DNA from 4 places in the Ruegeria sp. CDSA246 genome. Region 1 is predicted to be linked to each of the others. Evidence: riboswitches for the same ligand, from Rfam matches in the RefSeq annotation. Region 1 holds a riboswitch; each other region holds the start of a gene.
What was found. A riboswitch is a leader RNA that binds a small molecule or an ion and turns the genes downstream of it on or off. The one in region 1 is predicted to bind cobalamin.

Region 1 (4,975 bases):
CATTCGCAATTGCATGCAGCGCCGCGACAGCACAAGACGCCAGCCGCGAAGCATCGTCATCTGCCCGAGATGTCAGGATAATCGGTGCCGCAGCACCTATCACGACGCCGGCAGCCTCGGCATGAGAGATATATGTCAGCTGCTTGGCTACCATGTTGCCGGCTTCGATATTCGGAACAACCAGAATGTCTGCGACCCCCGCGACCGGTGAGGTGATGCCTTTTGTCCGCGCGGCGTTCAGATCAACCGCATTGTCCATTGCCAGAGGGCCATCGACCAGCCCGCCGGTGATTTGTCCACGCTCGGCCATTTTCGACAACAGCGCCGCATCGACAGACGACGGTAAATGCGGGTTGATGGTCTCAACCGCCGACAAGACGCCAACCTTGGGCATCTCGATGCCAATAGAATGCGCAAGATGGATGGCGTTCTGAACAATATCGGCCTTGGTTTCGAGATCCGGTGCAATATTCACCGCCGCATCAGTAACCATGATGGGCCGGGACATGCCCGGCACGTCCATGACGAACACATGCGACAAGCGTCGCCCGGTCCTCAGGCCGTTTTCGCGGCGAAGAACGGCGCGTAGAAGGACATCTGTGTGCAAGTGACCTTTCATCAGCATCCGGGCCTTACCTTCAACGACCAGTCCGACCGCGCGTTGGGCGGCCACTTCGTGGTCTCGCGCTTCAATGATTTCAACTCCGGACAAATCGGCCCCAAGCTGGGCGGCAGCGGCGGTGATTTTGTCCGGGTCGCCCACCAAAATCGGAGTAATGATGCCGTTTTCCAACGCGAGCAATGCCCCGCCTAGCGAATTCGGCTCTTCCGGGGCGACGATCGCTGTGGCCATCGGGTCCAGAGGACGTGCCTTTTCCAACAAAGCGTCGAAGTGCCGGTGACGCTGAACGATCAGTCCCGGTACCTCGACCGAGTCGAAGGTCAAATGCCGCGACGGTGGCGTGACCTGTACGGTGCCGCTTAGGATCAATGCGTTATCCCCGACCCGGCGCACTTCGGCGGAACAGGTCAGGTCGCCGTCTTCACGCTTTTCTGTAACAGCCACAAAGGCAGTCAGTTCTTCGCCCGCCAAAACCGAAGCATGAAAACTCAGATCCGCCCGACGTGTTTGCGTACCGGCCCCCGGCAAGATGTTCCCAATGACTGCGGCCACCAGACCAGCAGGCCACAAAGCGGGCGCGACAGCCTCGGGGCGCCCATCTCCATCACCGTCATAGGCTGCCAGGTTCAGCGGGTTGTGGTCGCCCGAAGCCGAGGCAAACGCGTACAAGTCGTCCACGGTGCACAATCGGGTGACCTGCGCCTTGTCGCCTACCTTCAGTTGAGAATAGGTTCGGCTTTCTTGAATTTTCATCTCGCCTGGCTTTGTTTTTGAATGTGCGTTCGTCGTTTCAAACATTGGATGTTCGCCCCCCGAAACCAGAACATATCCACCTTTGCCCCTACATTTCTGCGACGCAGCGTAGTCAGATCGTTGGCAAATGACAAATGACCTCTGTGCGTGGGGCGCTGAGTATTATCGCTTGACCCAAAATCGGAACTCGGGCAAGCATCACCGCGATGGTTCCCTGTGGTTCGCCAAGGGATGAAAAGGGAATACGGTGAGGTTGCCAACAAGCGCCAAGTCCGTGACTGCCCCCGCAACTGTAAGCGGTGAGCGACGCCAAATACCCACTGACCCCAAATGGGTCGGGAAGGATGGCCAAGCCACGACCCGCAAGTCAGGAGACCTACCATCCGATGTTCAACCAACCCGGGGCGGGGCGTCCTGGAAGGAGGCTTTATGACACGTCTAAGACGTGATGACATGATTGGCACCTTCTGTCCGCGCTTGGCAACAGGCGGAGTGGGCCATGTCGATCAGTCCTGATCATTTCCTTCTGATTTGCGAGACCTGCGAGGGCTCTGACCGGGCGGATTCATTGCGCGCTGCGCTTGCAAGCAAGCTTCCATCCAGTTTTGGCATCCGCAGCGTTTCCTGCATGGCCGGTTGCGGTCGGCCCACAACCGTCGGGTTTCAGGCATTCGACAAAGCGCAGTACCTTTTCGGTGACATCCAATCGGCTGAGGACTTGGATGCTTTGGCCGAATTTGCACGTCAATACCATCGCAGCGGTGACGGTTGGACCAACGCATCGCAGCGCCCGCCTGCCCTTCTTGATAAGATCCTGGCGCGCCTGCCACGGCTAAAGCTGGAGACAAGCGCATGACCTGCGGAGCTTTCCTTGAGGCGCGCGGGCTGGAGTATTACGCCCTGAACGGCGACGTACTGCTGCAAAACGTCAATTTCGAACTGAATGAAGGGGCAACCCTGGCAATTGCGGGCCCAAACGGTGCGGGCAAGACAACGTTGCTGAATCTTTTGTGCGGCGGTGAAGAGATTGTGCTGGGGGACGTTTTGGTAAAGGGGCGCAGTCTTCGGCAGCTTTCGGCGATGGACCGCGCCCGAATGATCGCCGTAGTCAGTCAGCAGGAATCGCCGGACGGGCGTTTGTTTCTGCGCGACTACGTGGCCCTCGGGCAAATCCCGATCCGTGCCGACCGATCTGCCGCTGAGCACGCCTTGGAATTGGACCGCATCCTGAAACTGACCGGACTCGTCGCCCTCGCAGACAAACGGATGGCCGTGCTATCTGGCGGGGAACGCCAGCGTGCTCATATCGCAAGGGCGCTGGCGCAGAACCCCTCACTGCTGTTTTTGGATGAGCCGACGAACCATCTGGACCCGGACGCCAAGGGACGCATGCTGTCGTTGGTGGCCGAGCTGGGCATTACGGTCGTCATGATCGTCCATGATCTGGTCATGATCCCCGAATTCGCGACCCATGTCGCGTTGATGAAATCCACGCGCCTGACCGGTTTCGGCCCGGTGCACGAAGTGCTGACACCCGAAAGGGTCCGTGAAACGTTTGGTGTCGATTTTCTTAGCTTTCAGCACGAAGGCCGCATGATCCCGGCACTGGATATCCGAAGAACCACTACCTCAAACTAGGAAAAACAACATGAACAAAACTCTCTGGTGCGCAGCACTGATCAGCGGCCTTGCAAGTGCCGTAACAGCGCACGAGATCACTGTCGACAATTGTGGCGAGCCGATGGTGTTTGAAACTCAGCCCGAGCGGCTGGTCGTGCACGACATGAACATGACCGACATGGCCTTTGCGCTGGGTTTGCAGGACAAGATCGTTGGCCTGACGGGCATCACCGGCTGGTACAAAACCAGCCCCGAGTTTGACACCCTGCGCGGCGACATCCCGGAACTTGCGCCTAAGTACCCGACAGTTGAAAATCTGGTCGCTGTCGAACCCGACCTTTTCTTTGCTGGCTGGTACTATGGCATGAAGCCGGGCGGTGACGTGACCCCCGACACGCTTGCGCCGTTTGGCATCAAAACGATGATCCTGACGGAAAGCTGCGTACATCTGGATAAGGATCGCCCCGAAGCCAGCATGGATTTGCTGTTCACCGACGTCCTTCGCTTGGGCAAAGTCATGCGCGTTGAGGACAAGGCAGAAGAGCTTGTTTCCGGCTGGAAAGAAGAACTGTCCGCGATCGAGACACAGACAGCCGACCTGCCGAAACCCCGCGTTTTCCTGCTGGACGGCCCCGCCGATGCCCCGTTTACGGCTGGTAAATTTGCCATTCCCGACGCGATGATTGCTGCCGCTGGCGGCGAGAACGTCACCCATGATATGGACACCAGCTGGGGACGTTCCTCGTGGGAGGCTGTTGCCGCTTCGAACCCGGAATTCCTGGTTTTACTTGATTATCAAACTGGAAACGGCGCCGCAGATACCTTCAAGTTCCTGCAGGACCATCCCGTGATGTCTCAGACGGATGCGGTCAAGAACGAACGCTGGATTGGTCTGCGCTACGAGGAACTGACACCCGGACCGGCAAATATCGAAGCAATTTCGAAAATGGCCAAAGCCATGCACCCGGGCCTGAACTGATATGGGCCGACTTGGCCTTACACTCTTGCTGGGGGCGGCTGTATTGGCCGCCCTTTTGCTAACCTCGACGGTCTACGGGACCACATCCATCCCGGCCTCTGACGCACTGGCCGGTGTCTTGTTGGGCACGGGAATGGTGGAAGGGGAAATGTCTCCGCTCCACCGCATCGTGTTTGACCTGCGCTTACCACGCGCGCTGTTTGCCGCCGTGATCGGTGCCGGGTTGGGCATCGTCGGCGTTGTCCTGCAAACCACCACACGCAACGATCTGGCGGACCCGTTTCTGTTCGGCCTGTCCTCTGGCGCTGCGGCGGGAGCTGTCTTTGTCATTACAGTAACCGGAGATGTTCTGGGCTTTTGGACCCTGCCACTGGCCGCGTTTTTCGGAGGGCTTGTCGCATCAGGCATTGTGCTGGCTTTGGTTCATGGGCTGCGCACAAGCGCGCCCGAAAAACTGATCCTCGCGGGGCTTGCGGTTTCGTTTTTGTTTTCAGCTATTACCAATTATCTGATTTTCGCGGGCGACAGCCGTGCGGCGCATTCTGTTATCTTTTGGATGCTTGGGGGTTTGGGTCTTGCCCGGTGGGAGACATTCCCTCTGGTCTGCGCAGGTTTAGCATTGATCCTCGCCTATGCGATGTACCGCAGCCGCTGGCTTGATGCGTTGCTGACCGGTGATTTGACCGCCGCCACCCTGGGTGTGCCCGTTCAGGGCTTGCGGTTCCGGATGTTCTTCGTGGCCGCTCTTGCGACTGCTGTGTTTGTGTCCGTCGCGGGCGTGATCGGGTTTGTCGGCTTGATGGTTCCGCACATCGCACGCGGTATCGCAGGACCATTGCACAGTCAGCTTGTACCAACGGCTGCCATTGTCGGAGCAGCTTTGCTGACAGGTTCGGATATCCTGAGCCGTCTCTTGCTTGCCCCGCAGGAGCTGCCTGTTGGTATTGTCACGACATCGCTGGGATCGGTTTTTGTCTTTCTTCTGTTGATACGAACCGCTC
Region 2 (4,975 bases), on a different contig from region 1:
CAGTAACAGCATTCCTGGACGATTAGGTCTGCCGTCACCTCGGAGAGCATCGAACCAATGACAGAGTTCGGCCGGCCTTTCACTGACTCGGATGAGGGCGCTGGCGTTATCCTTATATCGAGTGTCAACGCCAGATCAGGTGTACGATTGCCCAACTGCGTTTAACCTATGCCTCAACTCCGCCACAGTTTTCCCCGCGCCCCTATATCAGTTCCCCGCCATTCCCTACCGGGGAGTCGAGACTGGTTATTCGGCCAGGTCGCAGGGGGCCTGACGGCGAATCTAAGAAAATCTCGGGGAGCGCCGGGGAAGCATGGGGAGCCATTCGGGGACCGTTTTGAGGAGGTGACAACAGGGCATTTATTATTAGTATCAATAACTTAAATATAGTTATAAATTTATGGGGAGACTTGGGGATACCCTATAGCGCAGAATGTGAAAAAACGCAGAAATACACTTTTCTAGAATGCTCTAAGGAATCCCCCTCCCCCGCTCCCCGCACTTTGAAAACAGTGCACAACACCGCTGCGTTCATTGCGAAGAATCCGACGGTGTTTGTTCGCCTTCCCTCCCACGTAGTCATCAAAACCGAGCCAAGAACTCATACATTGGTCCACCGAAGAAAATCGCGGGTCCTTCCATGGCATTGTTACGTGGGTTTATTCGCGCCGTGTTCTATTGGCCGGTGCGAAAAAACTCAAAAGTGGGTTTTTGGGTTGGGGTTGTTGTCTTCGGAACAGATTTGCAAGCTTCATCATACCTAGATAGTAACCGCATAGGTTGAAGCTGGAACCAGAAGACGCCCGAGAGCGGCACCCTAGTAGTCAATTTTATAGTTCATGTCGGAAAGTCTTCGATGCGATATCAACAAAACTAGCTAGGTTTCGAATGCCCAAAGAAGATTTTGCGAGTTTCATTGCCAAGCATCGCTTTAAACCACACGATCTTTTTGCATCCGTCTCAAAGGGTGTTACCACACAGGAGTTTCAATTAGCGAAGTGTTTCTCTCAAGTCGACCTACTGAGATGGGACTTTGGAGACGGTCAGTTCGCCGAGTTAAACCGAGCGCTGACGGTCGCATCATATACTTCAGAAAGCAGCACGGATCATCCAGAGGGTTTCGCCGCATACACTTCAAAGCTGCAAGAGGAATCGTGGAATTACGCATTGCGCTTTTCCCCTTACCATAAAGTTCATACCGCACTGGAGAACTTAGAAAGGGTGCATGCCGCAATGCTGGAAGCAAGCCTTGGTTTGAATGCGGCTACGGCAGGGATGGACACCGTTCTTGAGTTCAAGCGCTCAGATAACTCTGCGTATGCTCGAGAACAATCTAAGGCAACATCCAATCTTTTAACATTCTCTGCGCTTTATGCTTCATACGTAGATGTTTGCAGACGTATCCGAAAATACTCCAAGCTGGAAAACAGTGAATCTTACACCCGGGGAATTGGAAGGGTAATCGGGAAGAACTCCGGCGCGCATAGTTTTGCCATGGGTCTAAGGAACTTTATTCTACATCATCATTTGGTGGAGCCTGGCATAACCATTTCGATGGGGGAAAGTCGCACGGTGCGACTGCTACTCGATTCAAACGCTTTGCTTTTCGCAGGTTTCAAGTGCAAAGCGGACGCTCGAGAATACATCCGTTCGGACAAAAAGCTGGATGTACTGAAAACGACCACCACTGTAGTCAAAGACGTTGCTAGACTTGTAAGGTTCCATCGGAAGATCGCAGAGAAACGACTACCGGAGGAAAAGTTCGCTCACGACACTTACCTTCACGAACGAACCAGGTTTAGACACCTCCAGAACGCGACGTTCGATCCGGGAGCAATTGTCTAACGGCGCTCAACTGTTTTAGCACGCGTTGTAAGCCCCAGCATTATGTCGGTGGCTCTAGACAGCTCCATTCCGGATGAAGAATTACGTATACTACTGACTACTCTGGCAAACCGGCATCAGAATCTTTCAAATGACAAAATGGCAGTTGTTGCCGACGAAATCGTGCAGCTATTGAAGCAGCGTTCAAGGTATCCGAACACCGGCTCATATCTTGACGGGCGGAAGGTCGAGTGACGGCGCATTCAGGCTGCGACGCGCCTGAAAGCAATCAGCGTTGCTGTGATCATTGCACCAAAATCCACTTGAACCAAAAATCGAGCATCATCCTTGATGGCGTTAAGCCAATGAACAATTTCAACCAACAATCCCGCAACATTCGCAAGCCCACGTACCGATAAAATCTCACTAAACAATTGTTATTTATTAAGAAATTTAATTCCTTTACGCAAGTTCGAAATTGGTACTCGCCTCCACTTCTTTTTCAAACACTTAGCCTTCTGCGCTGCTTTCGCAAATTCGGGCGTATACACTTGGGTATCATGTTCCTACTGGCTTCTGGAACAGCATAACCGTCGCCGTTGATGTCCGGGGTTAAATGTCGAAGCGGTTTGAAAGTAATGCCACACGTGCCAAATCTTTTCCCGCGAACAAACGGCGCGACGCACAATGCGACAGTGGTAGAGGGATGTGCTTTGTCTTTGTCGCGCCTTTGCCCGCTTCCTTAATATTGCCCAAAGGTTCGCACAGAACGCGATTGCCCAAGGCGCGCCTGTTGCGATTGCCGGTCCAGCGATTCCGTTTGCACAACCGCACTACCTGATTGCCAAGCCCGGAAGCGCTCAATCATCCGCGGCTGCGGGGCTGTTTTGCTCCTGGCTTCGTGATCGGATCGCATCGGATGCCGCTGACTGACTTCGGCTGGTCGCTTTTCTGACTTAACCGGTTTTCAATCCTCAGTCGTGCTTGACAAGCCCCCTGCCCGTGCCGCATGTCGCATGCGTTGGTGTCCATCCTCGGATGGATGAAAAGGGAATGTGCCAGCGATGTCATCGCCAAGCACAGCCGCCCCCGCGACCGTGACCGGAGAGGGTGCCCAAAGCCACTGGCCCAATAGGCCGGGAAGGCGGGACATCCGACAGGGCAAACGCTCTGACATCCGCAAGCCGGGAGACCTGCCAGCACCCGAAGTTGAAACCGGGCGGGGTGTTCCGGTGTCGGGTCCATGTCGCACACGTGGCCCGCATGAAACCCCGTCCCCCGTACAAAGGATTAGGGGGATGAGAGACGTGACCGAGACCGCACCAGTCGAATTGCTGGTCTGCACGACATGCCGCCGTGGGTTGCCCATCGAAGATGACGCTCAGCGACCCGGCACTTTGCTGCACACAGCGCTTGAACAGGCGGGTTTGCCTGACGGCGTGGACCTGAAGCCGGTGGAATGCCTGTCGAACTGTGATCAGGGATGTTCGATCGTTTTGCGTGGTGGCCCGTCCCGATGGACCTTCGTCTATGAAAACCTCGACGAGGCCGACCATGTCGAGACCATCGTCGAAGGCGTCACCAAATATCTGGCCGCTGAAGACGGTCTGGTGAAATGGCGTGAGCGCCCCGAACATTTCCGCAAAAACTGTGCGGCCCGCATTCCCCCGATTGGAGCCCTGAAATGAGCAATCTTGAAAAACTTCCCGTCACCGTGATCACCGGCTTTCTGGGCTCGGGCAAGACCACGCTGGTCAAGCACCTGATGCAGAACCCGCAGGGCAAGCGTCTGGCTGTGGTCGTCAATGAATTTGGCGATGTTGGCGTCGATGGCGATATCCTGAAATCCTGCGCCATTCCGGATTGCCCGGCGGAAAACATCATGGAACTGGCCAATGGCTGCATCTGCTGCACCGTAGCCGATGACTTCATTCCGACCATCGAGGCACTGATGGCGCTGGAGCCGCGCCCCGATCACATTCTGATTGAAACCTCTGGTCTGGCGCTGCCGAAGCCGCTGCTGAAGGCGTTCGACTGGCCGGATATCCGTTCTAAGATCACCGTTGACGGTGTGATCGCTCTGGCCGATGCCGAGGCCGTCGCCGCCGGGCGCTTCGCTCCGAGTGTCGAAGCCGTGGACGCCCAGCGCCTGGCTGACGACTCGATCGACCACGAAACGCCCCTGTCAGAGGTGTTCGAGGATCAGATCTCGTGCGCCGACATCATCCTGCTGACAAAACCCGATCTGGCGGGCGCCGAAGGTGTGGCGAAAGCCAAAGAAGTCATCGCCGCCGAAGCTCCGCGTCCGCTGCCAGTGGTCGAAGTCGCCGAAGGTGCCGTAGACGTGCGCGTCGTGCTGGGGCTGGAAGCGGCCGCCGAGGATGACATGGATGCCCGTCCGTCGCATCACGATGGCCATCACGACCACGAACACGACGATTTCGAAAGCATCATCGTCGAGTTACCTGAACAGACCGACCCGGCCCAACTGGTCGCCAATATCGAACGTCTGGCCAATGAGCTGAACATCCTGCGCGTCAAAGGCTATGCCGCCGTTCAGGGCAAACCCATGCGTCTGCTGGTGCAGGCCGTTGGTGCCCGCGTACGTCACCAGTATGACCGCCCGTGGGAACCCGGTGAAGAGCGCCGTTCGCGTCTGGTGGTCATCGCCGAACACGACGACATCAAAGAGGCCACGATCCGCGATATCCTCGTGGGCGTGACCGAGGCCGCCGAGTAAGCCATGCACGTCGTCTTCCGCGAAAGCCACGGGCTCGAGGAAACCGAGACCCCGACCGATCTGGGCCAAAGTCCGGCGGATCTGGTGGTGCTGTCCTTTTCGGACAGTGACCTTGGTGCTTTCGCGGCGGGCTGGCATCGCGGTGGCGGGGCCGAAGGGCGAATGCCGACAATGCGGCTGGCGAACCTGACAGCACTGAAACACCCGTTGTCCGTCGACACTTATGTCGAGCAAACGCTCGAGGGCGCCAAGGGCATTCTGATCCGTTTGATCGGCGGCGTGCCTTACTGGTCCTATGGCTTGCAGCAAGTTCTGGCGCTGGCGCAATCCAAGGGGATCGCACTGGCCGTCCTACCTGCCGATGGGCGTGAGGATACGCGGCTGGATGATTACTCCACCCTGCCCGTCTCA
Region 3 (4,975 bases), on a different contig from region 1:
TTCGAGAGGTTGGCGCGGGCGAGCGCCTCGCCAACCTGGTCAGGTCCGGAAGGAAGCAGCCACAACGAGCCCCGCTTGGGTCGATGTCCAACCTCTCACTTACTTGAACCGCTAGCCGCAGGAGGGCTTTTATGATTGTAGCAAAAACCCTTCAGGCAAAGCGTTTCTGAGGCCGACCCTCACACCTGCCTGAACACATTACCGCTGGATGCGCGACCGCCATCCAGACGGATTGCTGTACCTGAACACAGGCAGAACAATGTCTTTTACACTTTCGGACCTGGGATGGTCCTCACACTTTGCCGCCCAACATGCGGCCAATCCTTCGTGCGTTCCCTTTCGCATCACAGCCGTTCACCGTGATCGTCTGATCGGTGCAAACATCAACGGTGAAACACCTCTGCTCACCCTGGCCCAGCCGACGGGCGACTTCGCCGTCGGCGACTGGGTATTGGCGGATGATCATAACCGCGTTCAACAGCTGCTGGAACGCCGCAGCCTTTTGAAACGCCGCGCCGCCGGAACCGGGGCCCAGGCTCAGTTGATTGCTGCTAATGTGGATGTGCTGTTCATCGTCAGTTCCTGCAATGCTGACTTCAATCTGGCCCGACTGGAACGGTATTTGGCTTTGGCACACCAGGCCGGGTGCTATCCGGTGATCGTTCTAACCAAGGCCGATACCTGCGCCGATCCTGATAATTTCTCCAAAGCAGCCGAGTCGCTGGCTCCGTTTTTGACCGTGCTGGCTATCAATGCTTTGGATGCCCTGGACGTGCAGCAAGTTCTGTCCTGGTGCTCCACCGGGCAGACTGCCGCAATGGTCGGCTCATCCGGTGTCGGCAAGACAACATTGGTCAACGCCATGACGGGCCTGGATGAGGCAACGTCCGGCGTTCGCGCGGACGACGCGCGCGGGCGGCACACGACAACTGCCCGCGCGTTGCATCCGATGCAGAACGGCGGATGGCTGGTCGATACACCCGGCATGCGGGCTTTGCGGTTGCTGGATGCGCAGGATGGCGTCGATGAGGTCTTTTCTGACATTCTGGAATTGGCTCAGACCTGCCGCTTTTCCGATTGTCAGCATCAGGCCGAGCCGGGCTGCGCCGTGCAGGATGCGATTGCAAACGGATCACTGGACACCGAGCGGTTGGAGCGCTGGCGAAAGCTGCGGCGCGAAGATGAAAGGAACTCGGAAACCGTTGCGCAGTCTCGTGCGCGCGACAAGGCCTTTGGTAAGATGGTACGATCGGTGATGCAGGACAAGAAATCCCGCAAAAAGCTGTAAGTACCGGCTCAGGCGATTAACCGGGGCCATATGGCCGCATTTCGGCGCGCAAATGCGCCGATGTGACCGACCTCGGCCAATCCAAAGTCTTTCGGCGACAACTGATGCCGGCGGGCTTTGGGACCGTAAAGATCGGCCAGGCGCCAAACCGCGTTCGGGGGCACCACCTGATCATCGTCCATTGTGAACAGATCGACGGGTGTTTCCGACGCAGCCCAACGGGCGTCTGGAAGGCTTTTGCCGATATCCGGCACATAGCTCAGCGCAGCGGTGCACCATTTGCGCCACTGCCAGTAGACACGTGCCGGAAGGTCCGAGCCGAACCCAAGTGCCTTGCCCGGCAGGTATCCCAATGCCTTAACCAGCAATGGCGGGTGGGCATACCAGAACATTGTCGCCAGTGCGCGATACGGCCAGGGGTGGTCGGATACCGTCACCAAACCTGAACAGACACAGATCATCCGGTCGATCTGCTCAATATCGGGCTGAATTGGCCCCAGCATTCCACCCACCGAATGGCCAATGCTCCACTGCTGGGCGGCGGGAAATCTGCGCCGCATTTCGGCGCGAGCAGCGGGCATGTCGATCAACGCCCAGTCAGCCATCGTGGCCTGCGAATCGCGCAGGCGCCCGTGTAGAGAGTGGCCAAAATCGCGATAGTCATAGGTCAGACAGGCCATACCCTGTTCTTCCACCAACCACCGCGCAAAATGCTGGTAATAGTCGCGCGGTACGCCTGTGGCTGCATGGACTACAACCGCCACATCAGGTGCCGAGGCAGGCATATACAGCCGTGCCGACAGTTCGGCCTCTCCGGCAGAAAACGTGAAATCTTCGGTCAAAACGACCGGAGTGTTGTCCAACATGGTGCCCTCGCAAGCATCTGAACTATTCGGTTCACATATGGCATATCGGCGCTTTTGCGCGACTAGAGTCAACAGATTTTCAAAGTGACCAAGCGTCCACTTGAACGATGGAAAACAGCCCGCTTGACTCAAGCCACCTACAACCGCTAGCGATGAGGTGATGGTTCTCGTCCTTATATTGGGGCGGGATGAAAAGGGAACTCGGTGCGGTCCAGCCCGGCAATGCCGGAACAGACCAAGGCCGCGACTGCCCCCGCAACTGTAAGCGGTAAGCAATGCCGAAATACCACTGGCCGAAAGGCTGGGAAGGTCGGCAAAGCAATGACCCGCAAGTCAGGAGACCTGCCATCAAAGTAAAAACCGAAACTCGGGCGGGGTGTCCGGGCAGGTCTTCAGTACGCTGAGTTCCCTGTTCCACGTCCCCCGCTCACCGCGCGGAGGGCGCATTATGATCTGGAAGACAACGACCCACGAATTCACCGCCACCCTGTGCCAGAAAACGGGGAAAACATGCCCCGCATTGGCCCAAATGGCTCGGGCATTGGCCGAGGCGATGGCAACAGCACAACCAATGACGACCAGCGAATTTGAGGTGGACGGCTCCAGCGAACTGACCCATTGCGATGAGGGTTGCACCGCACGGTTTCGCGCCAGCCCGGCCCGGATCAGGGTCTATTGCGGGGCAAACACGGGCGACTCGGCCGACACGTTGGACGAATACGCCGATATGATGTTCAACCCTGACTTTTCCACTCTGCCTGCTGGTGTTTTGGCGGCCTTGCCTTGCGCCATGCTTCAGGCATCGGCCCTTGCACCGCGTCCATCGCATCAGGTTGTTCAACAAGCCACGGCCTGATCCTAGTTCACCGATCGCTCTGGGCCGGTTTCATGGCCCAAGCCATCTGCTCATCCGTTTCCACCGCGCATGGTCGGGCCAAGCGCAGCCGGTTTAGCGCGTGGTTTGGATCTTCACCGCTTTCCACCATGAGCCTCAGCGCGACCATCCCCGACCGCCCACAACCGCCCCGGCAATGCACCAGCACGCGTCCACCGTCGGACAGCACCTGCCGGGCGGCTGCGCTGGCGTCGGGCCAAAGAGTTTCGATTGGCAGGGGCGGCGTGCCAAAATCCTCGACCGGAAGATGCACCCAGGTCGCGGACCTGCTTTGAACGTCTCGACCAAAACCGCCTGCGCCGACCTGCCGCATCTCGGCCTCGGTGGTCATTGAAATCACCAGATCGGGGTTCCAGTCCTGTATCACCCTCAGATCATCCACATACCCACTGCCGCCGCTAGGCAAGGGGGACAGCGCCAAGGTGCCTGTGCCAACAGGCAGCGCGTAGATTGCAAATTTTGCCAAAGCTTATGCTCCTACTGCCACCGGCCCACCAGATTTTGACAGCCTATTTATCCCGCTTACAGACGCTGTCCAAACCGAAATTCCACAAAGCATGCTGTGGACGCGGGCGGCCCGGGTCTCTACGCTGCATTTCTGACACGAATCTGACAGAGCAGACATGACCGAAACGCCCAGCCCCGCCTATCAGGTTCTTGCCCGCAAGTACCGCCCTGAAACCTTTGCAGATCTGGTTGGACAGGACGCAATGGTGCGCACGCTGAAAAATGCGTTCGAAGCGGATCGGATCGCGCAGGCCTTTATCATGACCGGTATTCGCGGCACCGGCAAAACCACCACTGCCCGGATTATCGCCAAAGGTATGAACTGCATCGGTCCCGATGGTGAAGGCAAGCCAACGACCGAACCTTGTGGTCAGTGCGAGCATTGCGTTGCCATCATGGAAGGCCGGCATGTCGACGTGATGGAGATGGACGCCGCCAGCCGCACCGGCGTGAACGATATCCGCGAGATCATCGACAGCGTTCGCTATCGTGCCGCCAGTGCGCGTTATAAGATTTACATCATCGACGAAGTTCACATGCTGTCGACCAGCGCTTTCAATGCGCTGCTCAAAACGCTTGAGGAACCGCCCGAACATGTAAAGTTCATCTTTGCGACGACCGAAATCCGCAAGGTCCCGGTGACAGTGCTGTCGCGCTGCCAGCGGTTTGACCTGCGCCGGATCGAACCCGAAGATATGATCGGTCTGCTCAACAAGATCGCCGCGGCGGAAAACGCACAGATCGCCGAAGACGCGCTTGCTTTGATCACACGTGCGGCCGAAGGCTCTGCCCGCGATGCGACCTCGCTGTTGGATCAGGCGATCTCACATGGTGCAGGGGAAACCAGCGCCGATCAGGTTCGGGCAATGTTGGGCCTTGCAGATCGCGGGCGCGTGCTGGATCTGATGGACATGATCCTGCGTGGCGATGCGGCTGGGGCATTGACTGAGTTGAGCGGCCAGTATGCCGAAGGGGCCGACCCGCTGGCCGTGCTGCGCGATCTGGCCGAGATCACCCATTGGGTTTCCGTGGTCAAAATCACGCCCGATGCCGCCGATGACCCCACCGTCTCACCGGATGAACGTGCGCGCGGTCAACAGATGGCCGAGGCGCTGCCGATGCGGGTGTTGACGCGGATGTGGCAGATGTTGCTGAAAGCGCTGGAGGAGGTCTCTGCAGCACCCAACGCGATGATGGCCGCCGAAATGGCAATCATTCGTCTGACTCATGTGGCCGATTTGCCAAGCCCCGAAGAACTTATCAAACGACTACAGGATGCGCCTCCACCCCCACCGAACGGGGGACCTGGCGGTGGTGTGGCTGTGCCAACTCATGCACCTACGCAGGCGACTTCCTCTACGCATCTCTCGGCCCAGCGCGGGCCGGCAGGGGCACCCACCGCAGCGCTTGCTCAGGACA
Region 4 (4,975 bases), on a different contig from region 1:
TAGGCATAAGGTAACGAATGCGTCCCAACGCGTCTGTAAATGCGACTCCGATGATGTCGTGCATGTCCTGCCAATTTCACATCTCGAAGCGGTTGCGGAGTCGCTTAGAGCCCAATCGCATCTCAAATCGCCAGATTTGACTTGCTACCCGGTCGGTCAGGTCAAGGGGCGGTTTTGCTGGTGACGTTTAGGGCCACAGAGCCAAATTCGAGGACGCAATGCCCTGCCGCTGGGTTGTTTGGCGATGTTTGGGAGAAGAATGTGGGGGCTTTTGCCCCCTAAGTGCCTCCAGCGGGGCAGCATTTGTTTTGGGGCCGGGCCGCCGTCGTGACGGAAGTACTGTTACATCCGGCGCGCATTTCCCTGATCTAAACTTCGGATGACCGCAAACGCCGGGGTAATCGGATCGAGACTATTGTCGGGAAGGCTGAGGAAATGGCACCACCCGGCAACTCGATTTGGAAGAAGGCCATCGCTCTCATTTTAGACTTTAAAGCCGCACATATCTGTTTCTTTTGATCAGGACAGAACATGCGAAGACCCAGCGTTAGAAAAAGATCTCAAACGCTGGATGGTCTTTCATCAATAAAGCAAAGAATTGGGCTCCGGCTTGGGTAATATGCACTCGGTCCGCAGAAATAATGTCTCCATTTTGATCGAAAACATGGATCTGATTCCCATTTGTGGTCGCGTAGCTGATGATATCGACATACAAACCAGCCGGTATGACCGACGCATTCTGCCTGTTTGCCTCAACTATTTCTTCGAATACCTTCGTCGTATAGTTTGGCCGACCATATCTGGGCAGTAAGGTGAATGCATTGAGATTGTAACCAAAGTGTTTGGGGCCGACGAAGACGATATTGTGTTGCGCGGCAAGCCCGTTTTCAAGAAAGAGTTTGCAAGCGCCAGAAAGGTTGACGATTGGCAAGAAAGTCGCGTCAGCATTTTGTATCAAAGATTTTGTGTCATCGTCCCAAAGCCTGGGCTCGCAAACATTGAGCGCGTCGCGATAAATTAGATTTGCATCCTTCATTATGCCCATCTCAATGAGAATATTCGCAAAATCACGGGCCTGACTGTTTCCGACAATCAAAACGTTGATGCCGCTGTTCGTATCAAACTTATCTGCGTCGTATTGGCTGATGCGGTGATTATACCAAATGTGCATCCCCGCTGCGACCTCTCGATCCGTGTCGAAAACGCGTGTAGGGAAGCCTTGGCCGAGATACAGCGAAAGCCCAACAGCACACAGCGTTGCGGTCACTGCGGTGCACGAAACAACAAGGCGTGAAAGAGAGATCGCGTTTTTGTTGCGAAACGGTTGTTCGACAAAACGCCAGGTCAGATAGGACAAAAGGAATGCAAATGGTATCAAGCTGGCAAGAAAATACGGGCTGGGTTCCTCAAAGCTCGCAATGCGCGCAAATGCGAAAATTGGTTGGTGCCAGAGATACAGGCTGTAGCTGATCAGGCCAATGCCAACCAGAATTCTGATGCTCAGCAGTTTGGCGACAAAAGTGCCTTCCTTTGCATAGAGGAGAACGAGCAAAGACCCGACGACCGGAACGGCTGTCAGGTATGACGGGTGTTGCATGGTCCCGTCAAAGATCACCATAGATGCAATCACCGCTATAAGGCCAAGTAGCGAAAGACTGTTGCTCGCTCTAACCTTGCGCTTATTTTCCCAACATGCCCCCAATGCACCGAATCCGAGTTCCCAGGCGCGTGTATGCAGAAGATAAAATGTGCTCTCCGGGTGGGTTTGAACCAACAGTACGCTCGCCAGGAAACTGGACCCGATGATAGCCCAAACCAGCAGATCCGTTCTGTGTTTAATTACCGGGTACAGGGCCATAAGCAAAAGCGGAAAAACTATGTAAAACTGTTCTTCAACTGCCAGGCTCCATGTGTGAACCAGAGGTTTGAACTCGGACGCGAGGTCCCAGTATCCACTTGTTAGCGTGAGAAGAACATTATTCAGAGAGAACATCGTGGCCACGACACTCTGGCCGAAGTTTTCCAGTGGATCGGGCAGCATGGTAAACCAAGCGATAGGAATACACACCAGTACGACGACACTCAGGGCAGGCAAGATCCGTCGGTCCCGACGCTCGTAGAACTTCAAAAGAAAGAAGCTATTTTTTCCAAGATCATCAAGGATAATAGAGGTTATTAGATATCCGCTGATAACGAAGAAAACGTCTACGCCTAAAAAACCTCCACTGAACAGGCTTATGCCGGAATGAAAAAGAACCACTGGTAAAACTGCAATGCTGCGAAGGCCATCAATTTCTTTCCGTTACAGCATTTAATCAAAACCCACTCTTGTATTTTGTGCTCGGGCCTGTGAGCTTTCGAAGCGTATCTGTCGTCAAGAGTGTGTCGAGGAACTTTGAGCCGCCGCAGCCAATCGAACAAAGTATTGGCAGGTTTATGCGTTCCGGTCGTTGCAAGACCCAGGCTGAAAACTTCTGAGTGAGCCCCGCGAAGTCACTGCCATTGCTAGCACCCTTATCGTAGAATTTTTTTGGCCGATTGGAGCCTGGTACAAATTGCCATCACCGATTGGTTCGCGCTCTTGTCGAATCAAATCAATTCGTATTTGGTCCACGTGATGGTTCCCGACTGTATTCTGCGGTCAGGGATAAAAGGGAATACGGTGCGGTTCTGTGAAAAGACCAATTCCGTGACTGCCCCCGCAACTGTAGGCGGCGAGCGACCCGAGATCGTCCACTGGGCAATAGCCTGGGAAGGATCGGGATAGCTTTGACCCGCAAGTCAGGAGACCTGCCATCCGAAATTTATGAACCTGGGCGGGGTGTCCCAGAGGGAGATGACAATGTTTCAAGCGGCCCGTACCGTGCACGACCTTGCGCTCGCTTTGCCCCTGTCCAAACACAGGAGGCGTTGCCGTTGTCATTGCAAAAAGCTGACACCCAAAGGGGTAAGTGTCTGACAGAATTCAGCGTTCCGGTGCTGGTGGCGGGGGCTCTGGCGCTGTCGGCGCTCTTGTGGCTCGCGATTTACGCGGTGATTTGATGACGGCCGTTTTACAAATCCGCGATCTGACGTTGGGCTACCGCGACCTTACATTGTTTCACCGCCTCTCCATGGATATCGCGGCTGGAACGACCCTTGCCGTTCTTGGTGCGAACGGGTCGGGCAAGAGCACTTTTGTAAAGATGCTGCTGGGCTTGATGGATCCTCTTTCGGGCAATTTGACTTGGCCGCAGGGCCGTCCTGGTGACATCGGGTATCTGGCGCAGATGACAGAGTTCGACCGCCGATTTCCCATCCGTGTGAGGGATCTTGCTGCGATGGGTGCCTGGCGCGGGTTTGGTTATCGTACCGGGCTGGACGCCGCGGCGCGTGACCGGATGGCCGCCGCGCTGGATGAGGCCGGGGTACTGGATATCGCTGACCGGCCTCTGCATATGCTATCGGGCGGGCAACTGCAGCGCGCGCTGTTCGCGCGAGTTGTCATGCAGGACGCGCCGCTGATCCTGCTGGATGAACCGTTTGCCGCCGTCGACCAAAGTACTGAGGCGCATCTGCTGTCGATTATACGCCGATGGCGCGATGAGGGGCGCGCGGTGGTTTTGGTGGTGCACGATCTTTCCTCGGTACTGGACTATTGCAGCCACGCGCTGCTTTTGGGCGGGCAAGAGGCGACCCATGGACCGGTGAATGACGTTCTGACACCAGACCGGCTGGTTGCGCAAGGATACCTCTCGGAAAGTCAGGCGTCCTGGATGTTCCGTGGCACCCATTCAACAGCGGAGCACGCCAATGTATGACCTGATCGCAGAAATGTGGAGCTTTGCCTTCATGCGTCGCGCTTTTGTGGCAACCACGGTTTTGTCGGCTTCGGTCGCGCCGGTTGGGGCATTTCTTGTTCTGCGTCGCCTATCGCTGGCTGGTGAGGCCATGGCCCATGCGATTACGCCAGGCATCGTCATCGGCTTTGTCACGGCGGGCTTGTCAGTCATGTCACTGCTGGTCGGAGGGCTTATCGCGGGTGTTGGCGTCGCCATTTTGACCGCCTTTCTCGCACGCCGGACGATCCTGCGCAGCGATGCCAGCCTTGCCTCGCTGTATCTGATCGCACTGGCGGTGGGTATCTTTATTCTGTCTGCAGCAGGGTCCGCAGTCCCACTAAAAAGCTTCCTGTTCGGATCAATCCTTGGGATCGACGACGCGTCGATGATCCTTGTCGGAGGGGTGGCGACGGTAACATTGTTGGCATTCGCCGTTCTGCTTCGTCCGCTGATTGTCAGCACCTGTGATCCGGTTTTCTTCGAAACTCAAACGCGCCGGCCGTGGCTGGTTGATCAGGGTTTTATGCTGCTGCTGGTTCTGAACCTGCTGGCGGCATTCAAAACGCTGGGCACGTTGATGGCCGTTGGCTTGATGATCCTGCCTGCGACCGCTGCGCGCTATTGGGCCAGTACGATCACCGGGCAACTGGTCCTGGGCTTTGTATTTGCCTTGTCCAGCTGCTGGATCGGCCTGACCCTGTCCTACCTGTTCCCGGACACGCCATCCGGCCCGGCGATCGTTTTGGTTGCCGGTGGGTTCTTTCTGTTCTCCGCCATTTTCGGTCCGCTTGGTTTTGGCAGACGGATGCGCAAACCGTCTGTTTCCAAAGACATCCCCATTGCCCAAATTCAACAAGAAGAGAGAGCACAATGACTCTTGTGAAGTCACTCTATGCCGGCATCGCCTCTGTGTCGTTTGCTTTGGCTGCATTGCCGACTGTTGCGGCAGAAGACAACGTCAAGATCGTCGCCAGCTTTTCGATCCTCGGCGACATGGTTGAAGAAGTCGTGGGCGATCTGGCCACAGTTACGACAATCGTGGGTCCGGATGCGGATGCGCATGTGTATCAGCCTTCGGTTGCAGATGCGAAGGCCGTTGCCCAGGCGGATATCATCTTTGTCAACGGTCTGGGCTTTGAGACATGGTCCGATAC

Region 2: linked by a shared signal. The riboswitch ahead of AC2FI9_RS13810 (DUF1636 family protein) and the one ahead of AC2FI9_RS05390 (DUF1636 family protein) in region 1 are both predicted to bind cobalamin.
Region 3: linked by a shared signal. The riboswitch ahead of AC2FI9_RS14150 (hypothetical protein) and the one ahead of AC2FI9_RS05390 (DUF1636 family protein) in region 1 are both predicted to bind cobalamin.
Region 4: linked by a shared signal. The riboswitch ahead of AC2FI9_RS22095 (metal ABC transporter ATP-binding protein) and the one ahead of AC2FI9_RS05390 (DUF1636 family protein) in region 1 are both predicted to bind cobalamin.

What each region holds. Positions count from the first base shown of each region.
Region 1 is NZ_JBXWPD010000003.1:152,669-157,643, reverse strand. It holds gene AC2FI9_RS05395 (bifunctional enoyl-CoA hydratase/phosphate acetyltransferase) at 1-1,375, opposite strand, end outside; cobalamin riboswitch at 1,568-1,773, shown strand; gene AC2FI9_RS05390 (DUF1636 family protein) at 1,875-2,231, shown strand; gene AC2FI9_RS05385 (ABC transporter ATP-binding protein) at 2,228-3,013, shown strand; gene AC2FI9_RS05380 (ABC transporter substrate-binding protein) at 3,024-3,974, shown strand; gene AC2FI9_RS05375 (FecCD family ABC transporter permease) at 3,976-4,975, shown strand, end outside.
Region 2 is NZ_JBXWPD010000009.1:196,040-201,014, reverse strand. It holds gene AC2FI9_RS13825 (flavodoxin domain-containing protein) at 1-26, shown strand, start outside; gene AC2FI9_RS13820 (hypothetical protein) at 889-1,845, shown strand; gene AC2FI9_RS13815 (hypothetical protein) at 2,088-2,258, opposite strand; cobalamin riboswitch at 2,830-3,039, shown strand; gene AC2FI9_RS13810 (DUF1636 family protein) at 3,123-3,512, shown strand; gene cobW (cobalamin biosynthesis protein CobW) at 3,509-4,564, shown strand; gene cobN (cobaltochelatase subunit CobN) at 4,568-4,975, shown strand, end outside.
Region 3 is NZ_JBXWPD010000010.1:51,900-56,874, forward strand. It holds RNA gene ffs (signal recognition particle sRNA small type) at 3-101, shown strand; gene rsgA (ribosome small subunit-dependent GTPase A) at 260-1,288, shown strand; gene AC2FI9_RS14145 (alpha/beta hydrolase family protein) at 1,297-2,154, opposite strand; cobalamin riboswitch at 2,299-2,518, shown strand; gene AC2FI9_RS14150 (hypothetical protein) at 2,603-3,010, shown strand; gene AC2FI9_RS14155 (protein-tyrosine phosphatase family protein) at 3,018-3,515, opposite strand; gene AC2FI9_RS14160 (DNA polymerase III subunit gamma/tau) at 3,673-4,975, shown strand, end outside.
Region 4 is NZ_JBXWPD010000031.1:10,486-15,460, reverse strand. It holds gene AC2FI9_RS22100 (acyltransferase family protein) at 548-2,293, opposite strand; cobalamin riboswitch at 2,602-2,812, shown strand; gene AC2FI9_RS22095 (metal ABC transporter ATP-binding protein) at 2,952-3,800, shown strand; gene AC2FI9_RS22090 (metal ABC transporter permease) at 3,793-4,695, shown strand; gene AC2FI9_RS22085 (metal ABC transporter solute-binding protein, Zn/Mn family) at 4,692-4,975, shown strand, end outside.